Linked DNA regions of Asanoa sp. WMMD1127. The protein of the gene in region 2 interacts with the protein of the main gene of each other region in a pairwise test. Links are inferred from orthologs where the notes say so. Each region holds a gene or a part of one and is shown on either strand. Other genes may lie near its edges.

What was found.
Region 1: the proteins of O7635_RS36380 (region 2) and O7635_RS10810 interact in binary tests that used the Escherichia coli proteins (3 or more experiments, as listed by UniProt). The link is inferred for Asanoa sp. WMMD1127 from one-to-one orthologs.

What each region holds. Positions count from the first base shown.
Region 1 is NZ_JARUBP010000001.1:2,237,031-2,251,374, reverse strand. The notes cover bases 5,418-8,343. They hold O7635_RS10810 (thioesterase family protein), read left to right. Parts: upstream 5,418-6,611; coding sequence 6,612-7,076; downstream 7,077-8,343. Other genes in these bases: O7635_RS10795 (hypothetical protein), read right to left, coding at 8,129-8,296; O7635_RS10800 (tRNA adenosine deaminase-associated protein), read right to left, coding at 7,517-8,026; tadA (tRNA adenosine(34) deaminase TadA), read right to left, coding at 7,050-7,553; O7635_RS10815 (TetR/AcrR family transcriptional regulator), read left to right, coding at 5,976-6,608; deoD (purine-nucleoside phosphorylase), read left to right, coding at 5,418-5,919. Also shown: O7635_RS10870 (DNA polymerase III subunit gamma and tau), read right to left, coding at 1-62; O7635_RS10865 (helix-turn-helix transcriptional regulator), read left to right, coding at 481-1,464; O7635_RS10850 (uridylate kinase), read left to right, coding at 1,812-2,492; O7635_RS10845 (hypothetical protein), read left to right, coding at 2,589-3,131; O7635_RS10840 (VOC family protein), read left to right, coding at 3,142-3,588; O7635_RS10835 (permease prefix domain 1-containing protein), read right to left, coding at 3,634-4,578; O7635_RS10830 (PadR family transcriptional regulator), read right to left, coding at 4,575-4,916; more of deoD, read left to right, coding at 5,212-5,417; O7635_RS10790 (hypothetical protein), read right to left, coding at 8,412-8,768; O7635_RS10785 (hypothetical protein), read right to left, coding at 8,823-9,968; O7635_RS10780 (prephenate dehydrogenase/arogenate dehydrogenase family protein), read left to right, coding at 10,079-11,098; mtnA (S-methyl-5-thioribose-1-phosphate isomerase), read right to left, coding at 11,043-12,014; O7635_RS10770 (PHP domain-containing protein), read left to right, coding at 12,062-13,141; O7635_RS10765 (DMT family transporter), read right to left, coding at 13,145-14,119; O7635_RS10760 (DUF885 domain-containing protein), read left to right, coding at 14,244-14,344.
Region 2 is NZ_JARUBP010000001.1:7,608,768-7,623,098, forward strand. The notes cover bases 7,572-10,484. They hold O7635_RS36380 (acyl carrier protein), read left to right. Parts: upstream 7,572-8,864; coding sequence 8,865-9,104; downstream 9,105-10,484. Other genes in these bases: O7635_RS36370 (acyltransferase domain-containing protein), read left to right, coding at 7,572-7,877; O7635_RS36375 (beta-ketoacyl-ACP synthase III), read left to right, coding at 7,874-8,818; fabF (beta-ketoacyl-ACP synthase II), read left to right, coding at 9,106-10,332; O7635_RS36390 (carboxyl transferase domain-containing protein), read left to right, coding at 10,367-10,484. In the rest of the region: O7635_RS36340 (hypothetical protein), read left to right, coding at 1-603; O7635_RS36345 (TetR/AcrR family transcriptional regulator), read right to left, coding at 600-1,157; O7635_RS36350 (hypothetical protein), read right to left, coding at 2,855-3,406; O7635_RS36355 (histidine kinase), read left to right, coding at 3,542-4,738; O7635_RS36360 (phosphatase PAP2 family protein), read right to left, coding at 4,691-5,353; O7635_RS36365 (helix-turn-helix domain-containing protein), read left to right, coding at 5,378-6,571; more of O7635_RS36370, read left to right, coding at 6,708-7,571; more of O7635_RS36390, read left to right, coding at 10,485-11,791; O7635_RS36395 (hypothetical protein), read right to left, coding at 11,797-12,012; O7635_RS36400 (class I SAM-dependent methyltransferase), read left to right, coding at 12,040-12,756; O7635_RS36405 (class I SAM-dependent methyltransferase), read left to right, coding at 12,763-13,389; O7635_RS36410 (ATP-binding protein), read left to right, coding at 13,393-14,331. UniProt on the Escherichia coli protein: Carrier of the growing fatty acid chain in fatty acid biosynthesis.

The DNA.
Region 1 (14,344 bases), 5.4 Mb from region 2 along the record:
TCCTGGCCGACCATCTCGACGAATGTCCGCGGCCGGTATTTGCGGTAGAGCGCGAGCGCCACGAGTCCCCTCCCCAACGGCGTTCAGGGCCTGTTCTGCCAATCAACGCGAGCCGAGACGGAGTCCAGGTGTCGTCTGGTGGTGGCCCGGAATTGCCCGGATACCGGTGTTGTATCCGGGTGATTCCGGGACGCCGCCAGGCGGCAGCTGGGCCCGTCGCAGGCCGCGTTGATCGGCAGAACAGGCCCTAAGCCTCTCACGCCGCACCGACAGGACGCCCGCCCCGTGACGGTGATCCGGGCGTCGCCAACACAGTGACAACGCCCGGACATCACAAGAGGTAGCCGGCGCAGTTGGGGGGTGAGGGGCCTGCGCCGACTGCGCTCACCCTGGCACACCCACGACAGGGACGGGACGCTCCTCTTGCGTCGTATTTAGGTCATGGCGCATACTCGCCAGCGCTTGACCTGGGGGAAGTAAGTGACCGACACCTCGCCGCTCGCCGCGCTCGGCTTGCGGCCCATCGAAGAGGCGACCTACCGCGAGCTGGTCGCCCGGCCCGCCGCCACCACGGAGGAGCTCGCCGCGGCGCTCGACGCCACCGTGCCCGCGACCGGCGCCGCCCTGACCAGCCTGCACGGCCTGGGTCTGGCCGCCCGCTCCGGCGGCCGCTACATCGCCAGCTCGCCGACCTTCGCCCTCGGCCCGCTGGTCACCCAGCGCCGCGACCAGCTGCGCCGCGCCGAGCTGGAGCTGGCGAACCTGGCGGCCCGCTACCGGGCGACGGCGGCTGACCGCGCCGCCGGCGACCTGGTCGAGGTGGTCACCGGGGTCGACGTGATCACCCGCCGCTTCGCGCAGCTCCAAGCCACGGCCACCGACGAGGTGCAGGCCCTGGTCACCGCGACCACGCTGGCGGTCAGCCGCGCCGACAACGCGGCCGAGATCGAGGGCCTCGGCCGGGGAGTGCGCTACCGCGTCGTCATCGAACGGACCGTGCTCGAGCAAGAGGGCGGCGCCGCCGACGCTGCGGCGGCCCTGGCCGCGGGCGAGGAGGTACGCGTCGCGGAGCACGTACCCATCAAGCTGGTGATCGCTGACCGGGCGATCGGCGTGCTCCCGATGGCCGACGAGAGCAACCAGCCGACCGCGATCGTGGTGCACCGCAGCGGCCTCCTCGACGCGCTGCAGGCCCTCTTCGACGCGGTCTGGCATCGCGCGCTGCCGCTCACCCTGGGCCCGGACGGCGCGCTGGAGGAGCAGTCCACCGACGGCGCGCTGTTCCCGCTCGACCGCCAGGTGCTGGCGCTGCTGCTCGCCGGCCTGACCGACCGCGCCATCGCCTCGCAGCTCGGCATGTCGATGCGCACGGTCCAGCGCCGGGTGCAACGGATGATGGAGCTGGCCGGCGTGCGTACCCGCATGCAACTCGGCTGGTACGCCGCGCAGACCGAGTGGGCCTGACGGCTCAGCGGGCCTAGACAGCGAAAGGCCCCTCGTGCACCCGTCAGAGCCCGCTTATCCTTGCTGCCTTCCGGCCCTGGGGAGGTTCACAGGTTGTACGCCGCACGAGGGGTGTCCCTAGCCTACCCGTACCGACCGGTCGCCGGGTTTGGGGTGGCCTGGATCCCCTCGGGCGGACCTGTATCCTGTGCGACGGAGGATTCGCCTAGAGGCCTAGGGCGCACGCTTGGAAAGCGTGTTGGGTTCACACCCTCACGAGTTCGAATCTCGTATCCTCCGCGCGCTTTCCGCGACTTTCTCTGTGGGGCCGGTTCCGTTGCGAGCCGGCCCCGCCTTCGTCTCCGGGGGTGGCCGTGGGTCGGCGGGCGGACGTGTTGGCGGCGTTGGCGGACGCGGTGCTGGAGGTCGAGCGGCCCCATCCCGTGCGGGTGGCGGTCGACGGCTGCTCGGCGGCGGGCAAGTCGACGCTGGCCGACGAGCTCGGCGAGGCGCTGCGGGCCCGCACCACGCGCGAGGTGATCAGGGTCAGCATCGACCACTTCAAGCGCGCGGTCGTGCGCCGGACGCGGTTCGCCAAGGACTCCCCGGAGAGCTACTACCTCGACTCCTGGGACAACGAAGGCATCCGCGATGAGCTGCTGGCGCCGCTCGGGCCGGGCGGCAGCCGGCGTTATCGCCCGGCGCTGATGGACTTCGCCGCGCTCACCGCGCTCGACGAGCCTCCGCGCACCGCGAGGGACGACGCCGTCCTGGTCGCCGACGGCTGCTTCCTGCAGCGGCCCGAGCTCGACCCGCATTGGGATCTGCGGATTTTCGTCGACATCCCGTTCGACGAGGTGCTGCGCCGGGGCATCGACCGCGACCAAGCGTGGATGGCCGGGGCCGCGGAGGCGGAGCGGCGGTACCGCACTAAGTACATCCCCGGCGAGCGCCGGTATCTCACGGACGTGCAGCCACGGGAGCGGGCCCAGCTGGTTGTCGACAACCGCGACTTCCAAGCGCCCCGGCTGACTGACCAGCGCGCATAACCCCAGCTCAGCGCGGCGTCGCTCGTACACACGTTCTATCCACACGCTGTGGATAAACCTGTGGATAACGGCTACGTTGTGTGCTTGGGAGGTCACATGAAGCCACGGTTCATCCCCCTGGTCGTCGTTGCGCTCGCCCTCTTCGCACTGCTCGCCGGATATGCGACGCAACAAGGTGGTTCGCCGGCCTACGCCAGCACGACGTCGAGCGCGACCCGATCCGACATGGTCGACTTCGACGGCGTACGCGACGCGCGGCTCGGCCAGACCGACACCGAGCTCAGGCAGGGCGGCGCGATGACCAGACCTGTCAACGCCTGCGGCCCGGTCCTCACCGGCGTCAGCGCGGCCCATCCCGTCTTCGCCGACGGGCAGCTGGTCATGCTCTGGGCCAACCCGCCGCTCACCACGCCCGAGGGTGTCGGCGTCGGCACGTCGGTCGCCGACACGCGGGCGGCCTATCCCGAGGCGACCACGATGACCGCGCCCGCGGGCAGCTACCAGTTCGACGGGCTGCTGGTCACCAACGGCGACCGGGCCTATCTCTTCATGCACGACGGCCAGACCGTGCGGAAGACCGTGGTGGGCTACACCGCCGACGTCCAGCGGCTGTTCACCTACGGCGTCGGCAACTGTTGAGGGGAGAGCCATGGCAGCGCCCGAGCAGAATCCGTCCAGCCCATTCGCCTCCGCCCGCGGCCATCACGTCGCGGTGCGGGTTCCCGACTACGCCGAGGGCAAGCGCTGGTACACGGAGAAGCTCGACTTCCGTGTCGTGGCCGAATGGCCGTGGGCCGGCCTGCAACTCGCCTATCTCGCGCCGCCAGCTGACGACAGCTTTCACGTGGAAATCTTCGGTGGCGGCAATCCCGATCCGGGCACCTATTACACCAACGTGATCGACAGCCTGGAACGACCGGGCTACCACCACTTCTGCCTCCGCGTCGACGACATCGACGACGCCCTCGCCGAACTCGACCGTCGCGGCGTCACCATCTTCGGCCGCCCGTTCGACCTCAAGGAGATCAACAGCCGGCTCGCGCTGATCGGCGATCCCTGGGGCAACATGATCGAGCTGTCCGCGCCGCTGTCCTGACCGCGCGACGGCGCCGGGCCCGTTGCCGGACCCGGCGCGCATTGATCAGTCGCGGCGCGCCTTGACGACGCTGTCGACGATGTCCCAGAGCACGATCAGCACCGTGCCGACGACGGCGATCGTCGCGACGGTGTCGAGGTTGTCGCCGCGACCGAGCCACGCGAACCGGGCGACCAGGTCCGGGTTGAGCAGCCGGTCGGTCAGCAGCAGCCCGACCACCGGCGCGGCGAACAGCAGGTCCAGCGCCGCGTTGACGCCGACCAGCGGCCAGGTCCACCGGCCGGCCCGGTATTTGCCGACCTCGACACCGATGGTGGCGACCAGCACCGCGATCAGGAACGGAAGCCAGAAGCTCCACAGCGCCGGATCGAGGATCGGCAGGTTGCCGCCGTCGCCGTCGTCGACGAAGGACCGGAACTGCTGCAGCAACAGGTACGCGATGAACAGCGCCAGCATCGTTACGGACGCGATGAAGTCGGCGAGCCCGATCTGCCGCTCCGGCCGCTTCTCCGGCAGCTGGTCGACCGTCCACTTCGGCAGGTCCAGGCGCGCGTTGGTGCGCTCGAGCACCGCGAAGACGAGCGTCAGCCAGAACCCGATGTGCACGACGACCTGGATGGCGGCGGAGATGCCCTGACCCAGCGCGGCGCCGGCGTTGTCGCCGTCGGCGGCTGTCGCGAGGCCGACCACCACGCCGACCAACGCCGGCACGAAGGAGAGCAACAGCTTCAGCAGCCGTTCCCAGATCAGGTAGTAGGCCGGCCCGATGAGCTGCAGCCGGCGGTCGGCGTAGCGGGCCGCCAGCGCGGCGGGGTCGCCGAGCTCGGTCAGCACCTCGCGCTCGGCGACGGCGGCGTCCCCGCCCGCGGCCACGCGCCCCTCGATCATGTCTTCGATCGAGCCGCGCAGCTCGGTGTCGATCTCCGCGCGCCGCGCGGCCGGCACCGCGCCGAGGGTCGCGGCCAGGTAGCGGTCGGTCAGGGAACTCATCGGTCCACTCCTTCGATCAGGCCGGTCATGGAGGTCTGCACAGCGGCCAGGTCGTCGAGCAGGCGATGGAGGATCTCCTCGCCTGCCTCGCTGGTCCGGTAGAACTTGCGCGGTCGGCTCTCCTCGGTGTTCCACTCGCTGGTCAGCAGCCCCTGCTCCTCGAGCCGCCGGAGCAGGGGATAAAGCGTGTTGGCGTCCACCGGGAAGCCGTGACCGGTGAGCCGTTGCAGCAACGCGTAGCCGTAGTCGGGCCGGCGCAGCGCGACCAGGCTCGCCACGACGACCGTCCCCCGCCGCAACTCCTGGAGGTGGGTCCGCAGGATCTCATCGCTGGGCATGCATCACACGATAGTGTGTGCCACACACTGTTGTCTAGCCGCGCATCATCGTGCGACGGAGACCACAACGGGGGCAAAAGAAAACGCCTGGCTCTCTGCCAGGCGTTTCTAGGAAGAGCGGTGGCGGCGGGATTTGAACCCGCGGAGGGCGTAAACCCTCACACGCTTTCGAGGCGTGCTCCTTAGGCCACTCGGACACACCACCGCCGAGAAGGTTACCCGACCCTCGTACCACCGGTCGCGGGGGCACCGCCCCGGGCCGGAACCCCTGGTCAGACCTGGCAGTATCGCCCGCATGAGTATTCACATCGGGGCGGAGCCCGGCGACATCGCGGAACGCGTCCTCATGCCCGGCGACCCGCTCCGGGCGAAGTGGATCGCGGAGACCTACCTCGACGACGCCAAGTGCTACAGCGAGGTGCGCGGGATGTACGGGTTCACCGGCCGCTGGCAAGGGGTCGACGTCTCGGTGCAGGGGTCGGGCATGGGCATGCCGTCCGCGTCGATCTACGCCCACGAGCTGATCAACGACTACGGCGTCAAGACGCTGATCCGGGTCGGCTCCTGCGGCGCCCTGGCCGACGAGCTCCAGCTCCGGGACGTGATCGCGGCCAGCGGCGCCTCGACCGACTCCAACATGAACCGCGCCCGGTTCGACGGCCTTATCGACTACGCCCCCGTTGCCGACTTCGGGCTGCTGCGCACGGCCGTCGACACGGCCGAGCGGCGCGGCATCCCGATGCGGGTCGGCCCGATCCTGGCCGCCGACGCCTTCTACACCGACCGCCCCGACCTCTACGACGCCCTCGCCGACTACGGCGTGCTGGCCGTGGAGATGGAGTCGGCGGCGCTCTACACGATCGCCGCCCGGTTCCGGGCCCGCGCGCTCACCGTGCTCACCGTCTCGGACCACATCAAGCGCGGCGAGAAGACCACGTCGCAGGAGCGCGAGCAGACCTTCGGCCAGATGGTCGAGATCGCGCTGGACACCGCGATCGCGTGACCTGAACCACAGATAAACGTACGACCGGTCGGTCGTTTTCTCGGTATGGTGACCGGGTGACGATCGACGGCCGAATCGCTCGCGGCGACCGCACCCGGGCGGCCGTGCTGGATCGCGCGGTCGCCCGGGCCACCGAGGACGGCCTCGACGGGCTGTCCCTCGGCCAGCTCGCGACCGACCTGGGCGTCAGCAAGTCCGGCCTGTTCGCGCACTGGCGGTCCAAGGAAGACCTCCAGCTCGCCACCGTCGAGCAGGCTCGCGAGCAGTTCGTCGAGCACGTCGTGCGCCCCGCCCTCAAGGCGCCGCGCGGCATCCGCCGGCTCTGGTCGCTGCACGACCACCGCATCCGCTTCTACGAGGACCGTCATCTGCCCGGCGGCTGCTTCTTCGCCAAGGTCCAGTTCGAGTTCAGCGTCCGCCCCGGCACCGTTCGCGACCGGCTGACCGAGCACTTCGCGATCTGGACCGACTTCGTCGAGGGTCTGGCGCGCGAGGCCGTGGCGGCCGGCGAGCTCGTCGACGAGACCAACCCGCACCAGCTGGCCTACGAGCTCGAGTCCTTCGCGTTGAGCGCGGTGCTGCTGTCCCGCATCAAGTCGCCCGAGCCCACCTACCACTACGCGCGCCGCGCCGCCCGCGACCGCCTGCGCACCCTTGCCACCGATCCTGACCTGCTGCCGGAGGCCTGAGAGATGACAACCGTTCTTGCGTACGGCCACACCGAGCGGATCCGCATCCACTACGACGACCTCGACGCGATGGGCATCGTGCACAACGCCCGCTACGCCCTGCTGCTGGAGCGCGCGCTGACGGCCTACTGGGAACAGCGCGGCTTCTCCTTCGCCGACGGCCGCCCGACGCTGCCCGACTCGTTCCACGCGGTCGTCGAGTTCACCATCAACTACCGGGCGCCGATCCGCGGCACGGGCGACGTCGCGATCCACTTCTGGCTCGACTCGTTCGGCCGCAGCAGCGGCGTCTACGGATTCACGATCACGTCAGCCGACGGCGCGACCACGCACGCCGAGGGCCACCGCACGATCGTGCGCCTCGACCCCGGCACCATGCGCCCGACCGCCTGGACGGAAGCGGCCCGCGAGGTCGCCGCGAGCCTGCTCAAGCCGGCCGCGCTAGTGGGCGCGGAAGAAGCGTCGTAACAGGTCGGCCGCCTCGGTCGCGAGCACCCCGCCGTAGACCTCGGGCCGGTGTGTCAACCGCCGGTCCCGGACCACGTCCCAGAGCGAGCCGACCGCGCCCGTCTTCGGTTCCCAGGCGCCGAACACCACAGTGGACACCCGGGCCAGCACCAGCGCGCCCGCGCACATGGTGCACGGCTCCAGCGTGACGACCAGCGTGCAACCCTCCAGCCGCCAGGTGCCCAGGGCCGCCGCCGCCCGCCGCATCGCGACGATCTCGGCGTGCGCCGTCGGGTCGCCGGTCAGCTCCCGCTCGTTGTGCCCCACCGCGATCTCGTTGCCGGCCGCATCGAGCAGCACCGCGCCGACCGGGACATCGGCGGCGTCGGTGGCCGCCGCGTCGGCCGCGACCGCCAGCGCCCGCCGCATCCATTCCTCGTGGCGGTCGCGCCGTGGCGCCGTCACGCCTCCCGCAGCTCCTCGACCTCGTCGCCGCAGCCGATGGTCTGGCACACCTCGGCGGTGACGTCCGCCGGGAGCAGACCCTCGTGTGCGCAGAGCTCCAGCAGCCGGCGGGCCGGCACCCCGAGGTCGGCGAGCAGGTCGGCGTCACCGACCGGGTCGGCGTCGGGATCGGCGGCCGGCTTGTCCGGGTCGGCGCTCTGCTCGACCACCTCGTCGATCTCGATGGCCGGCGCCTTGATGTCGCCGACGAGCAGGGCGCCCAGCCGGGACTCCTCGGCGAATGCGCTGTCGGAGCCGAAGACCCGCAGGTCCTCGCCCTCGTCCAGGCGCATGACGACCAGGTAGGTGTCGTCGGACTCGACGAACAACAGCGAGATGTCGGCCTCGAGGTCGACGTCGCGGAGGCGGTCGGCCACCTCTTCGATATCCGCTACGCCGTGGAGGTTGACCTCGGCGGCGGACCAGCCGGTTGAGCCGCGCACCGCGGCTGCGGCGAAGTACGACACGGCGATTGCCCCCCAAAGACCCCGCACGAACAGCGCGTTACGACGTGACGGTAGTCGGTCGGGCCCATGCCGGCCCGCCCAACGCCCCGAAGGAGGGACGGGTCAGCTGGCCAGCCGGCGGCGGGTCGCGATCAGTTCCCGCAGCCGGTCGCCCTGAACCCGTCGCGGTTGGGTGCGCTCGCGGACCGACTTCGCACCAGCGAGTTCGGCCAGCAGCTGCATCCGGCGGCGGCTGCGCTCAGGGTCCAGCCGCTGCACTTTCCAAGCCATGGCGGCAGCGTCTCCGATGCTCGAGCGGTTAGTCAAGGGCGGTCGCGCTGCGCAGCGAATCCCGTACACAGTGCGGTTTTCGGTCAACCAGAGGTGGTCGCGCGACCACGCCGGGTCACCACAGCGGCCAGTCGCCGCGGGTCACCCAGGTGACCCCCACGACGACGGCGGCGATGCTCCAACCGATGGCGGTGGCGGCCGCGATCCCGACCGCCACACCCCGGTCACCGACCTTCGCCAGCAGGAGCGCCACCAGCCAGGCGATGCCCCCGGCCAGCAGCGTCCAGTAGGCGTAGCCACGAACGGTCGAGTCGACCACGCCGAACGCCAGCAGCCAGACCGCCCCCGCCCCGGCGCCGGCCGCGACGGCGGCGCCGCGCACCGGATGCGGCTCGCGATAGGTCGGTCGGGTCCGCGCCGAAGGGAACAGACCCGACGGTGGGGTACGCGGAGCGCCTGCCTGTTGCGTCACCGGTGACCCCCTCTCCGATCCGTGTGGTTCAGCGTACCCAGCGCCGGCCGGCGGTCAGCCGAACTGTGCGAGCCGGGCCCGGGCCGCACCGCGGATCGTGGTGAACGCCCCGCCCGCGACGATCTTGTGGAGCCGGGTGCTCGCCGCCATCGTGTGCACGCCGCTCGACCCGTTGCCGTCCGCGGCCCAGGGCAGCAGCGCGCCGCCGGCCTCGTTGGCCGCCGCGAGCTTGATCCGGCGGGTGTTGCCGTCGATGCAGGAGCCGTGGTCGCCGGTCCGGGCCGACTTGCACACGTTGTCGAAGTGGCCGCCGATGTAGACCACCCGGTCCAGCACCGTGACAGCCTGCGCGTCGCCGTCCATGGTCAGCGTCCACCGACCGGCGCCCGAGGTGGTGAAGGCGCCGAGCCGCCCGCCCGGCCCGCCCATCGCCGCGTAGACGCCGGACGCGCCGACCGCCACCGCGTGCACCGCGTCGCTGGCCCGCGAGGTGAAGCCGGTGTCCACCGCGCCGCCGGTGGTGAGCGCGGCCAGGTGCCGGGTGCCGCCGGCGCCGTTGATCCCGTCGAACTGGCCGCCGACGTAGATCCGCCTGCCCACCGCGACGACCGACTCGACCGTGTCGTCGGCGCGCGGCCGCCAGCCGGCCACCGCTCCGCTGTCGGGGTCGAACGCGGCCAGCCGGTGGATGGCCTGCCCGTTGAGGTGGGTCATCGACCCGCCGGCGTAGAGCCGCCCGTTGGCCACCGCGAGCGAGTACGGCATCCCGGTCATCGACTGCTTGAACGAGTTGTGCACCGCGCCCGTGCTGGCGTCGAGGCGCGCCAGGGAGTCGCGGCCGGCCGTGCCGATCGCCGTGAAGGCGCCGCCGACGAAGACGGACCGGCCCGACACCGCGATCGCCCGGACCGTGCTGTTGGCGGACGGCGCCCAACCGAGCAGCGCGCCGGTGCGGGCGTTGACCGCGGCCAACCGGTTCCGCGTGTAGGTGCGGCCGCCGGACGTCACGCTGGTGAAGTCGCCACCGACATAGAGCGTGTCACCGGCGTACGCCGTCGCCAGCACCGTGCCGTTGAACGTCGGCAGCGGGTCGGGCGTGACCTTGACAACGGCCGCGAGGGCCGGCGAACCCGGCGACAGCAGCGTCGCGGTGGCGGCGACGAACGCGATGAGACCGGCAAACTTGCCCCGAAATTTCACTGAAACACCGTATATGGACGATCCGCCCGATCCGCCGCGCGAAACGCGAACGGCGTCGGCGTGCCGAGACCGTACGCCCAGATGGTCCACGGTGTGCGAGAGTCGCTCGCGTGGACATCGCGGTGATCGGGTTGGGGCTCATCGGCGGTTCGGCCCTGCGGGCGCTGGCCGCCCGGGGGCACCAGGTGCTCGGCTACGACGCCGACCCGGCCACCCGGGCCACCGCGCGCACCGCCGCCGCCCGCGCGCCGCGGTCCGGCCGCTGGCAGGTCACCGGCACGATCCGGGACGCCGTCGGCGGGGCTGGGCTCGTGCTGGTCGCGGTGCCGCTGCCGGCGTTGCCGCGGGTGCTCGACGAGATCGCGGCGGCCGGTTACAGCGGGCTGGTCAGCGACGTCACCTCGGTCAAGACGCCGGTGCGGATGCTGGTCGAACAACGGCTGCAGGGCCGCCACCAGCGGCTGGCCGGGTTCGTGGGCGGCCACCCGATGGCCGGCAAGGAGAGCTCCGGTTTCGCGGCGGCCGACGAGGAGCTGTTCCGGGACTGCGCCTGGGTGCTCTGCTTCGAGCCGGGCAGCACGTCGCTCACCGACTGGCTCGACCTCGCCGAGCTGGTGATCAGTCTCGGCGCGCGGGTGGTGCCCGCCACGGCCGAGGAGCACGACCGGGCCGTGGCGACCGTGAGCCACGTACCCCATCTGTTGGCCACCGCCCTCGCCGCGGCGGCGACGGACCCGCTGGCGAGCGCCCTGGCCGCTGGTTCGTTCCGCGACGGCACCCGCGTCGCCGCGACCAGGCCGGAGCTGATCGCCGCGATGTGCGGCGGCAACGCGCCCGCGGTCGGGCCGGCTCTCGACGGCATCATCGCGGCGCTGAGCGAAGCGCGCGCCGCGCTCGATGCGCCCGACCCGATCGCGGCATTGCTGCCGTGGCTCGCGCCCGGGCACGCGATGCGCGCCGGCTGGCCCCCGCCGCTGGCCGCCCCGCTGGACATCCCCGCCCGACCCGACGCGCTGCTGCGGCTCGGCCGCGCCGGCGGGTGGGTGCGGGCCGTGGCCCCCGACAGGGCGACGGTCAACGTGGTGCGACCCGCTCCCCAAGGTCCAGACGGATTACTCGACGATCTGTGACGATCGCGGTCACCAGGTCGTGCGGCGTCACGTCGAAGGCCGGGTTGACCGCCGGCACGCCGGTGACCACCTCCGCGCCCGCGCGGTCCTCGATCTCGACGTCGGCGCCGGTCGCCGTGTCCAGGTCGACCGTCGACTCGGGCGCCACCACCACGAACGGGATGCCGGCCCGGCGGGCGCCGAGCGCGTGGGAGTAGGTGCCGACCTTGTTGACGGTGTCGCCGTTGGCGCAGATCCGGTCGGCGCCGAGCACCACCACGTCGACCTCGCCGCGGGCCATCAGGAACGGTCCGGCACTGTCGACCGCGACGCGGAAGTCGACGCCCAGCCGGCCCAGCTCCCATGCCGTGAGCCGGGCGCCCTGCAGTAGGGGCCGCGTCTCGCTGGCGATCACCGGACCGAGGGTGTCGCGACGTTGGAGCTCGGCGACGACGCCCAGCGCGGTGCCGCCGACCACCGCCGCGAGGGCGCCGGTGTTGCAGTGGGTGAGCACGCGGGGCGAGTTGCCGCACAGCTCCGTCAACAGGTCGGCACCGCGGGCGGCCATGGCGGCGGAGGCCGCGATCTCCTCGTCGCGCAGCGCGTCGGCCTCGGCCAGCACGGCGTCGAAACCGCCGGGCAGCCGGCTCGCCGCGCGGGCGGCGCCGCGGGCCAGGTTGACGGCCGTGGGCCGGGCGGTGGTCACCAGGCGTACGGCCGCGTCGAGTCGCTCGGCATCGCCGCCGTGCTGCTTGGCCGCCAGCGCCACCCCGTAGGCGCCGGCCACGCCCAGCGCCGGAGCGCCGCGGACCGCCAGCTCGCGGATGGCCGCGACCAGCTCCTCGACGGTGGTGATCCGGCGGACCTCGAGCCGGCCGGGCAGCAGGGTCTGGTCGATGATCTCGACGGCTCCGTCGGCCCAGTCGATCGTCCGCATGGTTCCCACGGTAGGTCGCCGAGCTTTCGGACCGATAGGTTCGGTGCGTGACGACCGCGCGTGATCCCGTCGCCGATCTCCGGCGCATCGCGTTCCTGCTGGAACGGGCCAACGAGGCGACCTACCGCGTCCGGGCCTTCCGCTCGGCGGCCAAGACGCTCAGCGGGCTGCCCGCCGCCGAGGTCGCGCAGCGGGCCGCGGCCGGCACGCTGACCGAGCTGTCCGGCGTCGGCGACGTGACGGCCCGGTGCGTCGCCGAGTCGCTGGCCGGCGAGGAGCCGGTCTACCTGCGCCGGCTGCTCGCCACCGAGGGGGTCGACCTCGACGACGCGGCCACGGCCTTGCGGTCGGCGTTGCGGGGCGACTGCCACACCCACTCCGACTGGTCCGACGGCGGTTCGCCGATCGAGGAGATGGCGCTGGCGGCGGTGGAGCTGGGCCACGAGTACATCGTGCTGACCGACCACTCCCCGACCCTCAAGGTGGCCCGCGGTCTGACCGCGGACCGGCTCAAGCGACAGCTCGACTACGTGGCCGCGGTCAACGAGGCGCTGCCGGAGGGCTTCCGGATCCTCACCGGCATCGAGGTCGACATCCTCGCCGACGGCTCGCTCGACCAGACCGACGAGCTGCTCTCCCGGCTCGACGTGGTGGTGGCGTCGGTGCACAGCGCGCTGCGCGACGAGAGCGCGCGGATGACCCGCCGAATGCTGCGGGCGATCGAGAACCCGCACATGGACGTGCTCGGTCACTGCACCGGGCGGATGGTCGCCAACCGGCCGGCCGGCGCCGAAGGGCCCGGCGACCGCGGCCACCGCAAGCGGCTGCGGCCACCGTCGGACTTCGACGCGGCGGCCGTCTTCGCGGCGTGCGCCGAGCACGGCAAGGCCGTCGAGATCAACTCACGCCCCGAACGCCAGGATCCGCCCAAGCGCCTGATGCGCCAGGCGCTCGAGGCGGGCTGCGTGTTCACGATCAGCACCGACGCGCACGCCCCGGGTCAGCTCGACTGGCAGCGCTTCGGCTGCGAGCGGGCGGCCCTGTGCGGCGTGCCGGCCGACCGGGTGGTCAACACCTGGAAGGCCGACCAGCTCGTCGACTGGGCCGCCGGGCACGCCGCCGGATAGGCCCTAGGCGCGTTCGACGGCCAGCTCGGCTTCCGGGGACGCCGGGGTCGGTGTCGGTCGCTTGCGGCGGGCGACCAGGCCCTGGGCGACCGCGACGCCGACCAGCACGATCAGCGCGCCGACCGGCTGGTGCCAGGTGATGTGCTCGTCGAGCGCCAGCACGCCGAGGATGACCGCGAACACCGGGATCAGGTAGGTGACCATCGACGCCGTGGTCGCGCCGGCCAGCTTGATGTTGCGCATGTTGAGCACGAAGGCGAGGCCGGTGCCGATCGCACCGAGCGTCAGGATGCTGGCGATCGCCTTGACGGACAGGTCGGCGATCGGCGTCGGCGCGCCGACGGCCAACGGCGCGATGATCGCCAACGACAGCGTCGCCGTGACGAGCTGGCCCGCCGCCAGCGCGATCCCGGACTCCTGGCGGTCACTGATGAACCGCTTCGTGTAGGGGATCGCCACCGCGTAGCAGGCCGCCGCGCCGATGCACATCAGCTGGCCGGTGAACTGGGCGCCGCCGAGGCCCTCCCAGACGCCGAGCACCACCAGCACGCCGACGAAGCCGATGAGCAGGCCGGTCGCCCGGTGGGTGGTCATCCGCTCGGTGCGGAACAGGTAGACCGCGAGGGGCAGCACGAGCAGGGCCGTCGTGGCGTTCCAGATGCCGGCGAGGGATGACGAGACGCGCTCCTCCCCGTAGCCGAAGAGGGTGAAGGGCAGTGCCGTGCCCACCACGCCGGTGACCACGAGGTGGCCCCAGAGACGCAGGTCGCGAGGGAGCCGATCGCGGGTCACGAGGAGCACCACGAGCAGGGTCAGCAGACCGGCGAGGACCCGGCCGAGCGTCACGTAGAGCGGGTGCAGCTCGGCCACCCCGACCTTGATGAACACGAAGCTCGAACCCCAGATCACACCGAGGAGCACGAAGCCCGGAAGCCAGCCGCGCGGGTCGGCCTTGTCAGGACTGGTTGCGGTCGTCACTCGTGACACTCTGCCTCATGGGTACGACAAGAATCGCGCGCTTTTCGGACGGGGCCCTCGACGCTGCCCTAGACCCCGCGCCGCGGGCCGAAAATCGTCTGACCGGTGCCGTAGATTCGACCGCGTGGGACGAATCGATGACCTCGCCAACCGCTACGTCGACGAGTGGGCGCCGCTCAACCCGGCCGGTGCCACCTTCGTCGGCATCAAGGGCTTCGACGACAA
Region 2 (14,331 bases):
GCCGTCTCTCGACCGACCACAGTGGCCGGTCAGGCGCCGAAGGCGCCCAAGCCCACGGCGTTGACCATCACCGGCGAGGGCATGGCCGACATCACCGTGACCGCCAAGGAGAAGCCGCAGCTCTTCGGTGACCTGCTCGAAGAGGTCAACTTCATGGCCGGCGCCGGCGGCGCGCACAGCCAGATCGCCGCGCCGAAGAAGTCCACGCTGGGCAAGAAGTTCGCGGTGGTCGTCCACTACGACGACAAGCCGCGCTACGCCTACGACCTCTACCCGATGGCCAGCGGCGGCCCCAAGGCGTTCCGGCCCGCGGCGCAGCCCGACAAGAAGAAGACGACCGCGGTCTGGTTCCTCGGCCGGATGACCATGTCGGAGGCCCTGCGCATCGCCGGCGCGCCGATCCCCGAGAAGCCCGACGTGATGAGCGGCGGCATCGGCGGCGGCGAGCGGGTCATCCCGGAAGACTCGCTGCCCAACGGCCGAGACCTCGACACCCTGCTGGCCGAGCTGCGCCGCCTGGTCCTGCTCAACGGCGGCGTCGTGCTGGTGCTCGCGCTGATGGTGGCCGGGGTCGCGCTCATCGTCCGCCAGCGAACGCGCTAGGCGGCCCCCGATCGAGCGATCACCTGCTCGATCAGCCGGATCTCGTCATCCAGGTCGGCGGCGAACTCACTGTCCCAGTCACCCGCCGCCGGCCCCGCCCCGAAGCGGCCGTTGACCTCGGAGTTGGCGAACCCGAGCATCAGCGTCGACAGGAGCCTCTCGAGCCGTGCCACCTCCTCGGCCGGAACACCCGCCGTGGCGAGGATCTCCGAGATCAGGTCGTCGAGCCGGCGCGACTCGGCGGTGGCCCCGGGCCGCGACATGATCAGCGGGTACGCCCCCGGATGCCGCCGCGCGAGCGCCCGCACCGCCCGCGACACCGCCCGCAGCCGCTCCTGCCAGTCCCCACTCCCCGGCGCCATCGTCAGCAGCTCGCCGAGCAGCCGCTCCACCATGCCGTCGAGCAGGGCATCCTTGCTGCGCAGATACGGGTAGATCGCCATCGGACTGAGCCCCAACCGCTGCCCGACAGCCCGCATCGACACCGCATCGACCCCGCGCTCGTCCGCAAGCGCGATCGCCTGATCGATGATCTGCCGCTGCTTGTCATCCATATCGGACAAAATCTACATTGCAGTCACCCGCCGCCGCACTCAGGCCGCCGCCTTACCTTCGTTCGAGCAGCCCGGGCTGCGTGGGTGTCGCGGTAGGACCAGTTCTTTGGCCCGTCGCATGAGAGTGGCACACGCGGCCCGGCCCGCAGCCGTGCGCGCGGTGCGTAACGCATGGGCCCGGCCCGCGGCGGTGGGCGCGGCGCGCGACGCATAGGCGCGGCGCACAGGCCCGGTCCGCGGGGGTGGACGCGGCGCGTGGTCGTGGGGCGTGGGCGTGGGCGCGGCGCGAGCCGCGTGCCCGTGGGCGCGGCGCGAGCCGCGTGCCCGTGGGCGCGGCGCGAGCTGCGTGCCCGTGGGCGCGGCGCGAGCTGCGTGCCCGTGGGCGCGGCGCGAGGCGTACCCGTGGGCGCGGCGCGAGCTGCGTGCCCGTGGGCTGGGCGCGGCGCGAGCCGCGTGCCCGTGGGCGCGGCGCAAGCCGCGTGCCCGTGGGCACGGCGCGGCGCGAGCCGCGCCCGTGGGCACGGCGCGGCGCGGGCCGCATGGGGCGCGGCGCACGGCGCGTCACGTGCGCATCGGCGCGGCGCCGGACGCGCGGGCGCGCCGCGTGACTTAGCCCGCCGAGAATGTGCTGCACGTGGCGCGCGGACGAATGGACCTCGCGCACATGCGCAACGCAGGGCGCACCGGCGCGCAGGAATGCGCTGGCCGGCGACAGAGGCGGCGCTCTCCCGCATGGGTGACGTGGTGGTTCTCCCCTTGCGGCGGCAGGCGCGCGTTGTCTTGGCGGACGCAGCCGCCGACGGCGTTTCGCACCTCCCGCTCGCACCGGCGTGTCGCCGCGGCGGCAAGGGTTCGTCCGAGCCGCTACATGCCGAAGCATGTGCGTACATGCTTCGGCATGTACGCGCCGGGAGACAAGGGCACCACCGTCCGGCGCTGGCTGCGTTCAACCGCTGAACCGTCCGCCGTCGCAGGACGGCGTCAGCACGCGAATGGTCAGCTTGCGCCGACGTCCAAAGCCGGGGACCGACACGCGTCGCACTGCGCCCGCCAACGTCTGTCGGCCCCATGCCGACACGGCGTTGCGCCCTTGTGCCTGGCATCGGCGTCAGGCGAGGCCGGCCAGCGCTACAGGAGGATGCGGCTTCGCCGGTCGCATGCTCGTGGCCGCCGCGGGCGGCCGCCAGGCAGAGTATGTCGGCTGTCCTGCCGCTCAACGCGGCCTGCGACAGCCCTCAGGCGGCCTTCAGCACCAGCGGTCTGGTGGGCGTTCGCGGCGGGTGGCTCGGCGCCGGGGGCGCACCGCGCCGTGGCGGTGGGCGCCGGCCCAGCCCGGGCGTTCGCTGCGGCAGGCCGGGGCGCGGCCGAACTGGATGGGGCCGCCGGGGACCGTGTCCGGCGGGACGTGGTCCTCGTCCGGTTGCTCGGCCTCCGCGTGGGGCGGGCGAGTGCAGATGCGGCGGATCTGGCGCCCCGCGGGGCGGCCCGATTCGTCCGGTGTGTGTGGTGAGCTCTCCGCGTGAGCGCAGCCGGGATCGGCCTCCCCGTGCGCCATCACGGCCTCCTGTTCTCCGCCGTTCCGCCATCCGGCCGCCACCGGGTGGCCCATTGGGCCTTCACACCCTAAACGGCTGAGCAGCGAAAATCGCGCCCGCGGGGCCGGCGTGACAGCCTGCATATTGCAGCAATTCGCTGCGTCAGCGGAGGGCGTCCTCTTTGGCCCGTCCCGGGAAGAGTGTCGCCCATCCCGGGCCGACGATGAACCAGATCACCACGACGGCAGGCATACGGGTGAGCCACGAGGTGAGGCCGGCCGAACGGGACGCGTCGTCGACCATCAGGACGCCGGCGCCCAGGAGCGCGGCCGCGATCGCGCACGCGGCGACCGCCTTGAACCACTCGCGCCACTCGTGGCGGGCGCGGGCCCAGCCGCCGCGCGGGGGCTTCCACGGCGGCGGGCCGCCGGCGAAGCGGTGCGCGAAGCGCTGGTCCGCCCAGCGGATCATGGCGTGACCGAACATCACGGAGAAGCCCAGGTAGACGGCCGCCAAGCCGTGGAACGGGCCGGCGGTGCCACCCCGGCGGAGATCGATCACGGTGGCGGCGAGCAGCACGAGGTCGAGCACCGGCGAGCCGATCAGGAGCACCACGCTCAACCGGCGCATCCGGAACACGTACCGCGCGACCAGACCCAGCCCGAGCAGCACCCAGAACCCGACCTCGCTGGCCACGATCAACGCCACGATCATGTCCCCAAGCCTCACCGCCAGAACCGGGGCAGGCGTCGGCGCGTACGACGAAACCGGTCTCCTCCCCAAGGCGGAGCCGGCTCCTCTCGCAGGCGGACGAGCCACCGCCCACGCTGTGGTTCCATCGATGGTGTGATGCGCATTCCCCCGCGCGGGTCGCTCGCCCGCGACCTGGCGTTCGCCGTGGCGGCGTTGGTCGGCGGAACGCTGATTCTGGTGTCCGGCGCCTACGTGAGCATGGACTTCGGCTGGGACGGCCCCGCCTGGCTGCCCTGGCTGCCGCTGGTCGCGGTGAGCGGCGCCATCGGGCTGCGCCGGCGCGCGCCGGTCCTCAGCCTCGCGATCGGCACGGCGGCGGTGGTCGCCGACCTCGCGCTCGGCGGCTCGCTCGGCACGCTATTGATCTACACCCAGGTGGTGTACGACGCCTGCGTCTTCGGCCCGGCCCGGCTCTGGCGGCGGTTGCTGGAGGTCTCGATCGCCGTCGTGGTCGCCACCGCCACCCTCGGCGTGGTCCTCGTGGGCAGCCTGCGCGGGCTGGCGCTGGGCATCCCGGCCGTGCTCGTGCTGGTCCTGCCGATCCTGACCGGGCTGAGCGTCCGCCAGTACCGCGACCAGGCCGCCCTGGACCGCTCCCGGGCCGACCAGACCGCGCGTGTCGCGGAGCTCGACCGGCGGCAGGCCGTCGCCGCCGAGCGCACCCGGATGGCCCGCGAGCTGCACGACATGGTCGCCAACCACCTGAGCGTGGTGGCGATCCACGCGACCGCGGCGCTGAGCGTGCCGAACCTGTCGAAGGCCCAGGTCGAGGAGTCGCTGCGGGTGATCCGGGAGAACAGCGTGCAGGGGCTGGCCGAGATGCGCCAGATGATCGACGTGCTGCGCGGCCCGGACGGCGAGGCCGGGGACGACCCGGTGACGCCGGGGCTGGGCGAGGTGGAGCGGCTCGTCACCGGCGCGCGGGCGGCGGGGCTCACGGTCGAGCTGACGACCATCGGTGAGCCGCGGGCGTTGCCGGTGGGTGTCGAGCTGGCCGGCTACCGGATCGTGCAGGAGTCGTTGACCAACGCGCTCAAGCACGGCACGGGCTCGGCGACGGTCACGGTCGACTACGGCGCCGACGAGGTGCGCCTCACCGTGCACAATCCGATCGCCCCGCCCGGCCCGCTCGACCACCTCGGCGCCGGCGCCGGCCTGATCGGCATGCGCGAGCGCGCCGCCCTGCTGCGTGGCCGCCTGGACGCGGGCCCGGCGGGCGGAGCGCGGTGGCGGGTGCACGCGGCCCTACCGGTCGACGCGGGCGTTCTGGCGCTGCACGCCGACGCGGCCTGACGTCGCGGCCCGGGCGGCCAGCGGCACCACGGCCGCGGCCAGCAGGTAGCCGCCGAGCACGTCGGTCGGCCAGTGGGCCAGCAGGGCGACCCGGGTCCAGCCGATGAACAGGGCGAACGCGAGCGCCGCGAGGCAGGTGGCGAGGCGGGCGGCGGCGCCGGCGCGGGGCCAGACCAACAGCACCAGGGCCAGGGCGAACGCGGCCGCGTTGCTCGTGTGGCCGCTGGGGAAACCGGAGCTGGACACCGACACGAAGCCGTCGACCGGGCGCGGGTTGTGCAGCGCCCAGTGGAAAAGGCTCCACAGGATCGGCACGGTGGCCGTCACCAGGGCACAGAACACCGCCGCCGTGCGGTCGCGGCGGATCCAGAAGTGCAGGGTCGCGGCCACGCCGACGGCCACGTACGGAATGGTGGCGGCGAGCCCGGTCAGCGTGCGCAGCCAGTCGATCAGCTCCGGACGGACGGCGCCGAAGCCACGCAGGGACGCGCTCACCGACGCGTCCCACCGCATCATCGGCGCCCAGTCGGCGACGACCAGGCCCAGCAGCGCGCCGAAGGCGGCCAGCGCGACCAGGGGCAGGGCGGCCGACGGGCGCGCGAGCGAGCGGTGCATCCCGCCCAGCCTATGGTGTATCCCGTGGACGACCAGGCAGCCGACGGTCTCGCGGCGACGTTGCGCCGGATCGAGCGGTCGGCGGGCGCCCTCGCCACGGCCAGCGTCGCGCGGATGGACGAGAGCCTGGTGTGGTTCCGCCAACTGCCGGCCGACCAGCGCGCCTGGGTGATGCTGGTGGCCCAGGCCGGCGTGCGCTCGCTGGTCGAGTTCATGCGCCAGGGCCCGCAGAGCCGGCCCCGCGAGGTCTCCGACGAGGTGTTCGCGGCGGCGCCCCGGGCGCTGGCCCGCAGCATCAGCCTGCAGCAGACGGTCGCGCTGATCCAGGTGACCATCGACGTCGTCGAGGAGCGCGCCGCCCACCTGGCCGCGCCCGGCGAGGAGCGCGACCTGCGCGAAGAGGTGCTGCGCTTCTCCCGCGAGATCGCCTTCTCGGCGGCCCGGGTGTACGCGCGGGCCGCCGAGTCCCGCGGCTCCTGGGACGCCCGGTTGCAGGCGCTGCTCGTCGACGCGCTGCTCCGCGGTGACTCGACCGACACGCTGGCCAGCCGCGCGGCCGCCCTCGGCTGGGCCGACGCCCCGCCGGTCGCGGTGGCGGTCGGCCGCTCCCCCGGCGGCGAGGTGGCGCCGGTGCTCCACACGGTCTACCGGCAGGCGCGGCGGATCGGCGTCGAGGTGATCAGCGGGGTGCACGGCGACCGGCTCGTCGTGGTGCTCGGCGGCGCCGCGGACCCGCTCAACGCGACCGAGAAACTGCTCGACGGCTTCGGCACCGGGCCGGTGGTGGTCGGTCCGGCGGTGGCCAGCCTCGACGAGGCGACCGAGTCGGCCCGGGCGGCCCTGGCCGGCTTCCGGGCCGCACCCGCCTGGCCGGACGCGCCCCGGCCGGTCGCGGCGGCGGCGCTGCTGCCGGAGAGGGCCCTTGCGGGTGACGCCGCGGCCCGCCGGGCGCTGCGCCGCGACGTCTACGGCGCGCTGGTGCGGGCCGGCGGGGAGCTGATCGAGACGCTGGACGCGTTCTTCGCGGCCGGCGGCGTGCTGGAGAGCGCCGCCCGGGCGCTGTTCGTGCACCCCAACACGGTCCGTTACCGCCTGCGGCGGATCGGCGACGTCACCGGGTTCTCGCCGCTGTCGCCGCGAGACCTGTTCGCGCTGCGGATCGCGCTGACCGTCGGCCGCCTTGATCCACGCGGCTCGGCACCGGCCGGAGAAGCCTGAACGCTCGTTTGGGTTATATCCGGCTATACCGTACGTGATCGCCGCCACTCATTGTAGAAAACATACAAAACCAATAGTGTGGTTTGGTGCCTGCCGGCAACCACACAACCCACGAGTATCCCGCAGAGTCGTAAACGTGCTCGCCGTACTCTCGCCTGGCCAGGGCTCGCAAAAGCCCGGATTCCTCGCTCCGTGGCTCGAACTCCCCGGAGCCGAAGCCCGCCTCCGCTGGTGGTCGGCACTCTCCGGAGTCGATCTCGTGCACCTCGGCACGCAGGCCGGGGCCGACGAGATCAAGGACACGGCGCGCACCCAACCCCTGCTCGTCGCGGCGGCGCTGCTCGCCGCCGAGCGGCTGCCCCTGCACGACGTCTCGGTGGTCGCCGGGCACAGCGTCGGCGAGCTCGGCGCCGCGGCCATCGCCGGGGCGCTGACCCCCGAGACGGCCGTGACGCTGGCCGGCGTCCGCGGTCGCGAGATGGCGGCCGCCTGCGCGCTCGAGCCCACCGGCATGTCCGCCGTCCTCGGCGGCGAGGCCGACGAGGTGCTCGCCGCGATCGAGGCCCACGGCCTGCACCCCGCGAACCGCAACGGCGCGGGCCAGGTCGTGGCCGCCGGCGCGGTCGACGCGCTGGCCAAGCTCGGCGCCGAGCCGCCGGCCAAGGCGCGGGTCATCGCGCTGCAGGTCGCCGGCGCCTTCCACACCCCGTTCATGGCCCCCGCCGAACAGGCGCTGGCGGCCGTCGCGGCCGGCATCATCCCCGCCGACCCGACCCGGATCCTGCTGTCCAACCTCGACGGCGCCGCCGTGGCCCACGGCCGCGAGCTGCTGACGCGGCTGGTCCGCCAGGTCACCGCGCCGGTCCGCTGGGACCTGTGCATGCGCTCCATCGCCGACCTGGGCGTGACCGCCGTGATCGAGCTGCCGCCCGCCGGCACGCTGGCCGGTCTGGTCAAGCGCGAGCTCAAGGCCAACGGCATCGAGATCGTGACCCTCAACACGCCCGACGACCTGCCCAAGGCCCGCGATCTCGTGGCCCGGCACGGCACCGCGCCCAGTCACGAGCCCAGCCCGGCGTTCCGCGTCGTGGTCGCCGGCACCGCCGGCCTGTTCGTCCCCGCCGAGGGGCTGGTCGAAGGCGATACCGTACGGACTGGTCAGATCATCGGGCACGTCTCCACCCGGCAGGGCCCGGTCGACGTCGCCGCCCACGGCGACGGCCTGCTGACCGAATGGCTCGCCCACCACGACGACCCGGTCGCACCGGGCCAGCCGCTCGCGCGCATCGGAGGACATCCCGCATGACAGGCTCTCGCATCCTTGCCTTCGGCCATTACCAGCCGTCGCGGGTGCTGACCAACGACGACCTGGCCCAGATCGTCGACACCAACGACGAGTGGATCCGCGACCGCGTCGGCATCGTGACGCGGCGGATCGCCGACAGCGAGACCGTCGCCGACATGGCCGGGTTCGCGGCCGAGAAGGCCCTGGCCAACGCCGGCCTCACCGCGGCCGACATCGACCTTGTCGTCGTGGCCACCTGCAGCTCCGTCGACCGCAGCCCCAACGTGGCCTGCCGGGTCGCCGCCAAGCTGGGCATCAACGCGCCGGGCGCCTACGACCTCAACACCGCGTGCTCCGGCTTCTCATACGCCCTGGGCACCGTCGACCACGCCATCCGCGCCGGGGCCGCCCGCAACGCGATCGTCATCGGCGCCGAGAAGCTCTCCGACTTCACCGACTGGACCGACCGCTCGACCTGCATCATCTTCGGCGACGGCGCCGGGGCGGCGGTGGTCACCGCGGCCGCCGACGACGAGCCCGCCGGCGTGGGCCCGGTCATCTGGGGCTCGGTGCCGGAGAAGTCCGACGCCGTCCGCATCGAGGGCTGGCGCCCCTACATCGCGCAGGAGGGTCAGCAGGTCTTCCGCTGGGCCACCACCGCGCTGGCCCCGTTGGCCCTCCAGGCCTGCGAGCGGGCCGGCGTCGCGCCCGAGGAGATCGCGGCCTTCGTGCCGCACCAGGCCAACGCCCGCATCATCGACGGCATCGCCAAGCGGCTCGGCATGCCGCAGGCGGTCGTCGCCAAGGACATCGTCGAGTCCGGCAACACGTCGGCCGCGAGCGTGCCGCTGGCCCTGTCGAAGCTGATCGAACGGCGCGAGGTGCCCTCGGGCGCACCCGTCCTGCTGTTCGGCTTCGGCGGCGGCCTAACGTACGCCGGGCAGGTTGTTCGCTGCCCGTAACGCACGCTCATCGACAACATCAACGAACCGGAAGGACAACACAGAAATGACCCGTGACGAGATCACGTCGGGCCTGGCCGAGATCCTGGAAGAGGTCGCCGGGGTCAACCCCGACGACGTGGCCGAGGAGAAGTCCTTCACGGACGACCTCGACGTCGACTCGCTCTCCATGGTCGAGGTCGTCGTGGCGGCCGAGGAGAAGTTCGGCGTCAAGATCCCCGACAACGAGGTGCAGAACCTCAAGACCGTCGGCGACGCCGTGACCTACATCGAGTCGAACGCCTGACATGAGTCGCACCGACGTCGTCGTCACCGGGCTCGGAGCGACGACCCCGCTCGGCGGGGACGTCGCGTCGACCTGGGACGCCATGCTGGCCGGCCGCTCCGGGGTGAGTCCCCTCACCCAGGAGTGGGCCGGTCAACTGCCTGTCCGGATCGCCGCCCAGCTCGCGGTCGAACCGTCCGAGAAGATCGACCGGGTCAAGCTCCGCCGGCTCGACCGGTCCGAGGCGATCGCGCTGATCGCCGCGGGCGAGGCCTGGGCCGACGCGGGGCTGGCCGACTCGGGGCTCGACCCCGAGCGGCTCGCGGTCAGCATCGGCTCGGGCATCGGTGGCGCGACCACGCTGCTGGCCCAGGACGACATCCTCGAGGCGTCCGGCCCGCGGCGGGTCTCCCCCCACACCGTGCCGATGCTGATGCCCAACGGTCCGGCCGCCTGGGTCGGGCTCGAGCTCAAGGCCCGCGCGGGCGTCCACTCGGTGGCCAGCGCCTGCGCGACGGGCGCCGAGGCGATCGCGCTCGGCCTCGACATGATCCGCGCCGGCCGGGCCGACGTGGTCGTGGCCGGGGGCACCGAGGCGGTCATCCACCCCCTGCCGATCGCCGGCTTCGCCTCGATGCGGGCCATGTCGACCCGCAACGACGATCCGGAGAAGGCGTCCCGGCCCTGGGACAAGGGCCGCGACGGCTTCGTGCTCGGCGAGGGCTGCGGCGTGCTCGTGCTGGAGCGCGCCGACCACGCCGCCGCGCGCGGCGCCCACGTCTACGCCCGGCTGGCCGGCGCCGGCCTGACCTCGGACGGCTACGACATCGTGCAGCCGCATCCCGAGGGCCACGGCGCCATCCGGGCCATCGCCAAGGCGATCGCCGACGCCGGTGTCGCCAAGACCGACATCGTGCACGTCAACGCCCACGCCACCTCCACCCCGGTCGGTGACGTGGCCGAGATCGCCGCGCTGCACGCCTCGCTCGGCGACCACCCCGTGCTCACGGCCACCAAGTCGATGACCGGCCACCTGCTCGGCGCCGCCGGCGCGCTGGAGTCGATCGCCTCGATCCTGGCGATCCGCGACAGCGTGGTGCCGCCGACGATCAACCTCGACGACCCCGACGACAAGCTCGACATGGACGTCGCCGCGCTCAAGGCGCGGCCGATGGACGTGCCGGCGGTGATCAACAACTCGTTCGGCTTCGGCGGGCACAACGTGGCCCTGGTGTTCACCCGCGCGTGACACCGGGCTTCGCACAACACGGGGGGTAACTGCGATGACCAGGAGCATGGCGCTCGACGAACAACAGGCGGCCGTCGACTACCGGGATCCGGAGGTGCGGCTGCGGGCCCTGTTCGACGCCGGCACCCTGCGCCTGGTCGCGCCCCGCGACGACTCGGGGGTGCTCGCCGCGCGCGGCGAGATCGACGGCACGCCGGTGGTCGCGTACGCGACGGACGCCACCCGGATGGGCGGCGCGATGGGCACCGAGGGCTGCCGGCACGTCGTCGACGCGATCGACGCCGCTGTCCGCGAGCGGGTGCCGGTGCTCGGGCTCTGGCACTCGGGCGGCGCCCGGCTGGCCGAGGGTGTCGTGGCGCTGGACGCGGTCGGCCAGGTCTTCGCGGCCATGGTGCGGGCGTCCGGCCGGGTGCCGCAGATCTCCGTGGTGCTCGGGCCGGCGGCCGGTGGCGCGGCGTACGGGCCGGCGCTGACCGACATCGTGGTGATGAGCGGCGCGGGCCGGATCTTCGTGACCGGTCCCGAGGTGGTCCGCAGCGTCACCGGCGAGCAGGTCGACATGGAGCGTCTCGGCGGCCCCGAGCCGCACGGCCGGCGCTCCGGCGTCGTGCACGTGACCACCAAGGACGACGGGTCCGCGCTGGCCGAGGCCCGCAAGCTCGCCTCGCTGCTGGGCCGGCAGGGGCGGATCTCGCCGGTCGACGTGGCCACCGACGACCCCGACCACGACCTGACGAGCACCATGCCGGCCGAGACCAACCGGGCGTACGACGTGCGGCCCGTGGTCAAGGCCCTGCTCGACGAGCCCGGCGTGGAGCTGCACGCCAAGTGGGCCCCGAACATCGTCACCACCCTTGGCCGGTTCGGCGGCCGCACGGTCGGCGTGATCGCCAACAACCCGCTGCGCCTCGGCGGCTGCCTGGACGCGGCCAGCGCCGAGAAGGCGGCCCGGTTCGTCCGGATGTGTGACGCGCTGGGCGTGCCGCTGGTCGTCCTGGTCGACGTGCCCGGCTACCTGCCCGGCCTCGGCCAGGAGTGGGACGGCGTGGTGCGCCGCGGCGCCAAGCTCCTGCACGCCTTCGCCGAGGCGGTCGTGCCCCGGGTGACGCTCGTGACCCGCAAGGCGTACGGCGGCGCGTACATCGCGATGAACTCCCGATCGCTCGGCGCCACCGCGGTGTTCGCCTGGCCCGCCGCCGAGATCGCGGTGATGGGCGCCTCGGCGGCCGTCAACGTGCTGCACCGCAAGAAGCTGGCCGCCGCGCCGCACGAGGAGCGCGAGGCGCTGCGGACGTTGCTGATCGAGCAGCAGATCAAGGAGGCCGGCGGCGTGCAGCGGGCCCTGGAGATCGGCGTGGTCGACGACGTGATCGAGCCGGGCGAGACCCGGCGCCGGATCGCCGAGGCACTGGCCGCGGCCCCGGCCGCCCGGGGAGCGCACGGCAACATCCCGCTCTGAGCGCGCTAACGGTTGCGCGGGTGGTTCTTGCCCATGCGCTCGTTGCCGCGCCGGTAGTTGCCGGTCCACCGGGCCATCACGCCCTGCGGGTCGGCGTCGACCTCGGCCAGGAACTCCGCCGCCCGACCGCCACGCAGCGTGGTGGCCGGGCGGCCGTGGTGGAGGATCACGACTGACCCGTCGGCCCGTTCCTCGTAGGTGAATCCGTGCGCCGGTGGCATGCCGGGCAGCGTAATAAGGTGTGTGCCGTGGAAGCGACCGAGATCCGCAAGCTCGCCGCGCTCGAAGACCGCCACTGGTGGTACGCCGAGCGCCGCGCGCTGCTGGCCCGATCGCTGCGCCGGCTCGGCGGCCCGCCCGGCGCCGCGCTCGACATCGGCGCGGCCGGTGGCGGCAACACCCGGGTGCTGCGGGCGCACGGGTGGCGGCCGGTGGCGCTCGAATACAGCACCGAGGGCGCGGAGGTGGCGCTGGAGCGAGGCCTGTCGGTGATGCGCGCCGACGCCCGCACGCTGCCGGTGCGCAGCGGGTCGCTCGATCTGGTGACGGCGTTCGACGTGCTCGAGCACATCGACGAGGACCACGAGGCCACGGCGGAGATCCTGCGGGTCCTGCGGCCGGGTGGCACGGTGCTGATCGCCGTACCCGCCGACATGAGGCTCTGGTCGGCGCACGACGTGGCGGTCGGTCACGTGCGGCGCTACGACCGGGCCGGGCTGCGGGCCGTGGTCGAGAAGGCGGGGCTGGTCGTCGACGAGCTGTGGAGCTGGAACGTGCTGCTCAAGCCGGTCGCCGCGTGGCGCCGGCGCAGCTCCACCGGCAGCGACCTCGACGACATCGCCGCGCCCGTCAACCTGGGCCTGCGCGCGGTGGTCGCAGCCGAGCGCTATCTTCCGGTGAAGTCCTGGCCCGGCGTCTCGCTGATGCTGCGCGCCCACCGCCCCGGTCCCGTCGCAGAGAGGTAGTCCCCCGTGCTGGCCCCGCTGAAGAACCTGCTCGGCAACGTCACCATGTACGTCGCCCTGCAGAAGGCGCTCGGCTCCGACCGCCTCCGCTACCGCTGCCTGGACGAGCTCGACCTGCACGACGGCGACACGGTGATCGACGTCGGCTGCGGGCCGGCGTACTACTTCGACCGGCTCCCGAAGGTGACCTACTTCGGGTTCGACACGTCGGAGCGCTACGTCGCCCACGCGCGGGCCCGCTACGGCTCCCCGCGGGCGACGTTCTCCACCGAGATCTTCGGTGAGCAGCACCTGGGCGTCCTGCCGCCCGCCGACGCCGTGCTGCTGCTCGGCCTGCTGCACCACCTCTCCGACGACGACTCGCGGTCGCTGCTGCGGGTCGCGTCGCAGGCCCTGGCGCCGGGCGGCACGGTCATCGCGGTCGACACCTGCTACGCGCCCGGGCAGGGCCGCGTCTCGAAGTGGATGAGCGACAACGACCGCGGCGAGCACGTCCGCGAGCCGGCCGCCTTCGAGGCGCTGGCCCGCGAGTCCTTCGCCGACGTCTCCGGCGAGGTCGTCGACGACGCGATCCGGGTGCCCTCCGCGTTCTGGCTGATGCGGATGGCCAGCCCGCTGCACGCCCGGGTCTGACCCTTGCGCCGGGTCCACCTGGAGGCGGCCGAGGACCATGTGCAGCGGCTGGCGCGCGAGGGTGACCCGCTCGGCGCGGTCAAGGAGCTGGTCTGGAACGCGCTCGACGCCGACGCGAACCTCGTCGAGGTGGTCCTCCACCGGTCGCCGCTCGGGGCCGTCGAGCGGGTGACCGTGCGCGACGACGGCACCGGCATGGCGCCCGAGGCGCTGGCCGCCGCGTTCGACCGGATCGGCGGCTCGTGGAAGAAGTGGACCGCCGGCACCCTGCTCAAGCAGCGGACCCTGCACGGCAGCAACGGGCAAGGGCGGCTCCGGGCGTACGCGCTCGGCGACCACATCCGGTGGACCACCGTGGCCGACGGCGTGGGCGGGCGGTCCCGGACGGAGGTCTACGCGCACGCCGGCGCTCGCAACGACTTCCTGATCGGCGACAGCGAGCCGACCCGGGCCGCGACCGGGACGGTGGTCGAGGCGTGGGGCAAGCAGTCGCCCCGGCTCGACCGCCTGCCGCTGCGGGCCCACCACCGCCGGCTGACCGCCGAGTTGGCGCCCTACCTGACCGCGTACCCGGAGGTCACCGTCGTCTACGACGGCGTGCCGGTCGACCCTGGCACCTCGATCCGGCACACCGCCGTCTATCCGCTGCCCGTCGACGACGCGCGGCTCAAGGTCGTCGAGTGGTCGGCGGCGGTGGATCGCGAGCTGCTGCTCTGCGACGGCAACGGCATCCCGGTCGCCTCGGTCGACGCGGGCATCCGGGCACCCGGGTTCGCGTTCACGGCGTACGTCCTGTGGGCGCCGATGGCCGACCACGTGGGCGACGTGCACCTCGGCGACGCGTACGACAGTGCGGTCACGGTTCTGTTGGGCGTGGCCCGGGAGCAGCTGCGGGCGCACTTCCGGGACCGGACCGACGACCGCCGCCGTGAGCTGCTCGAG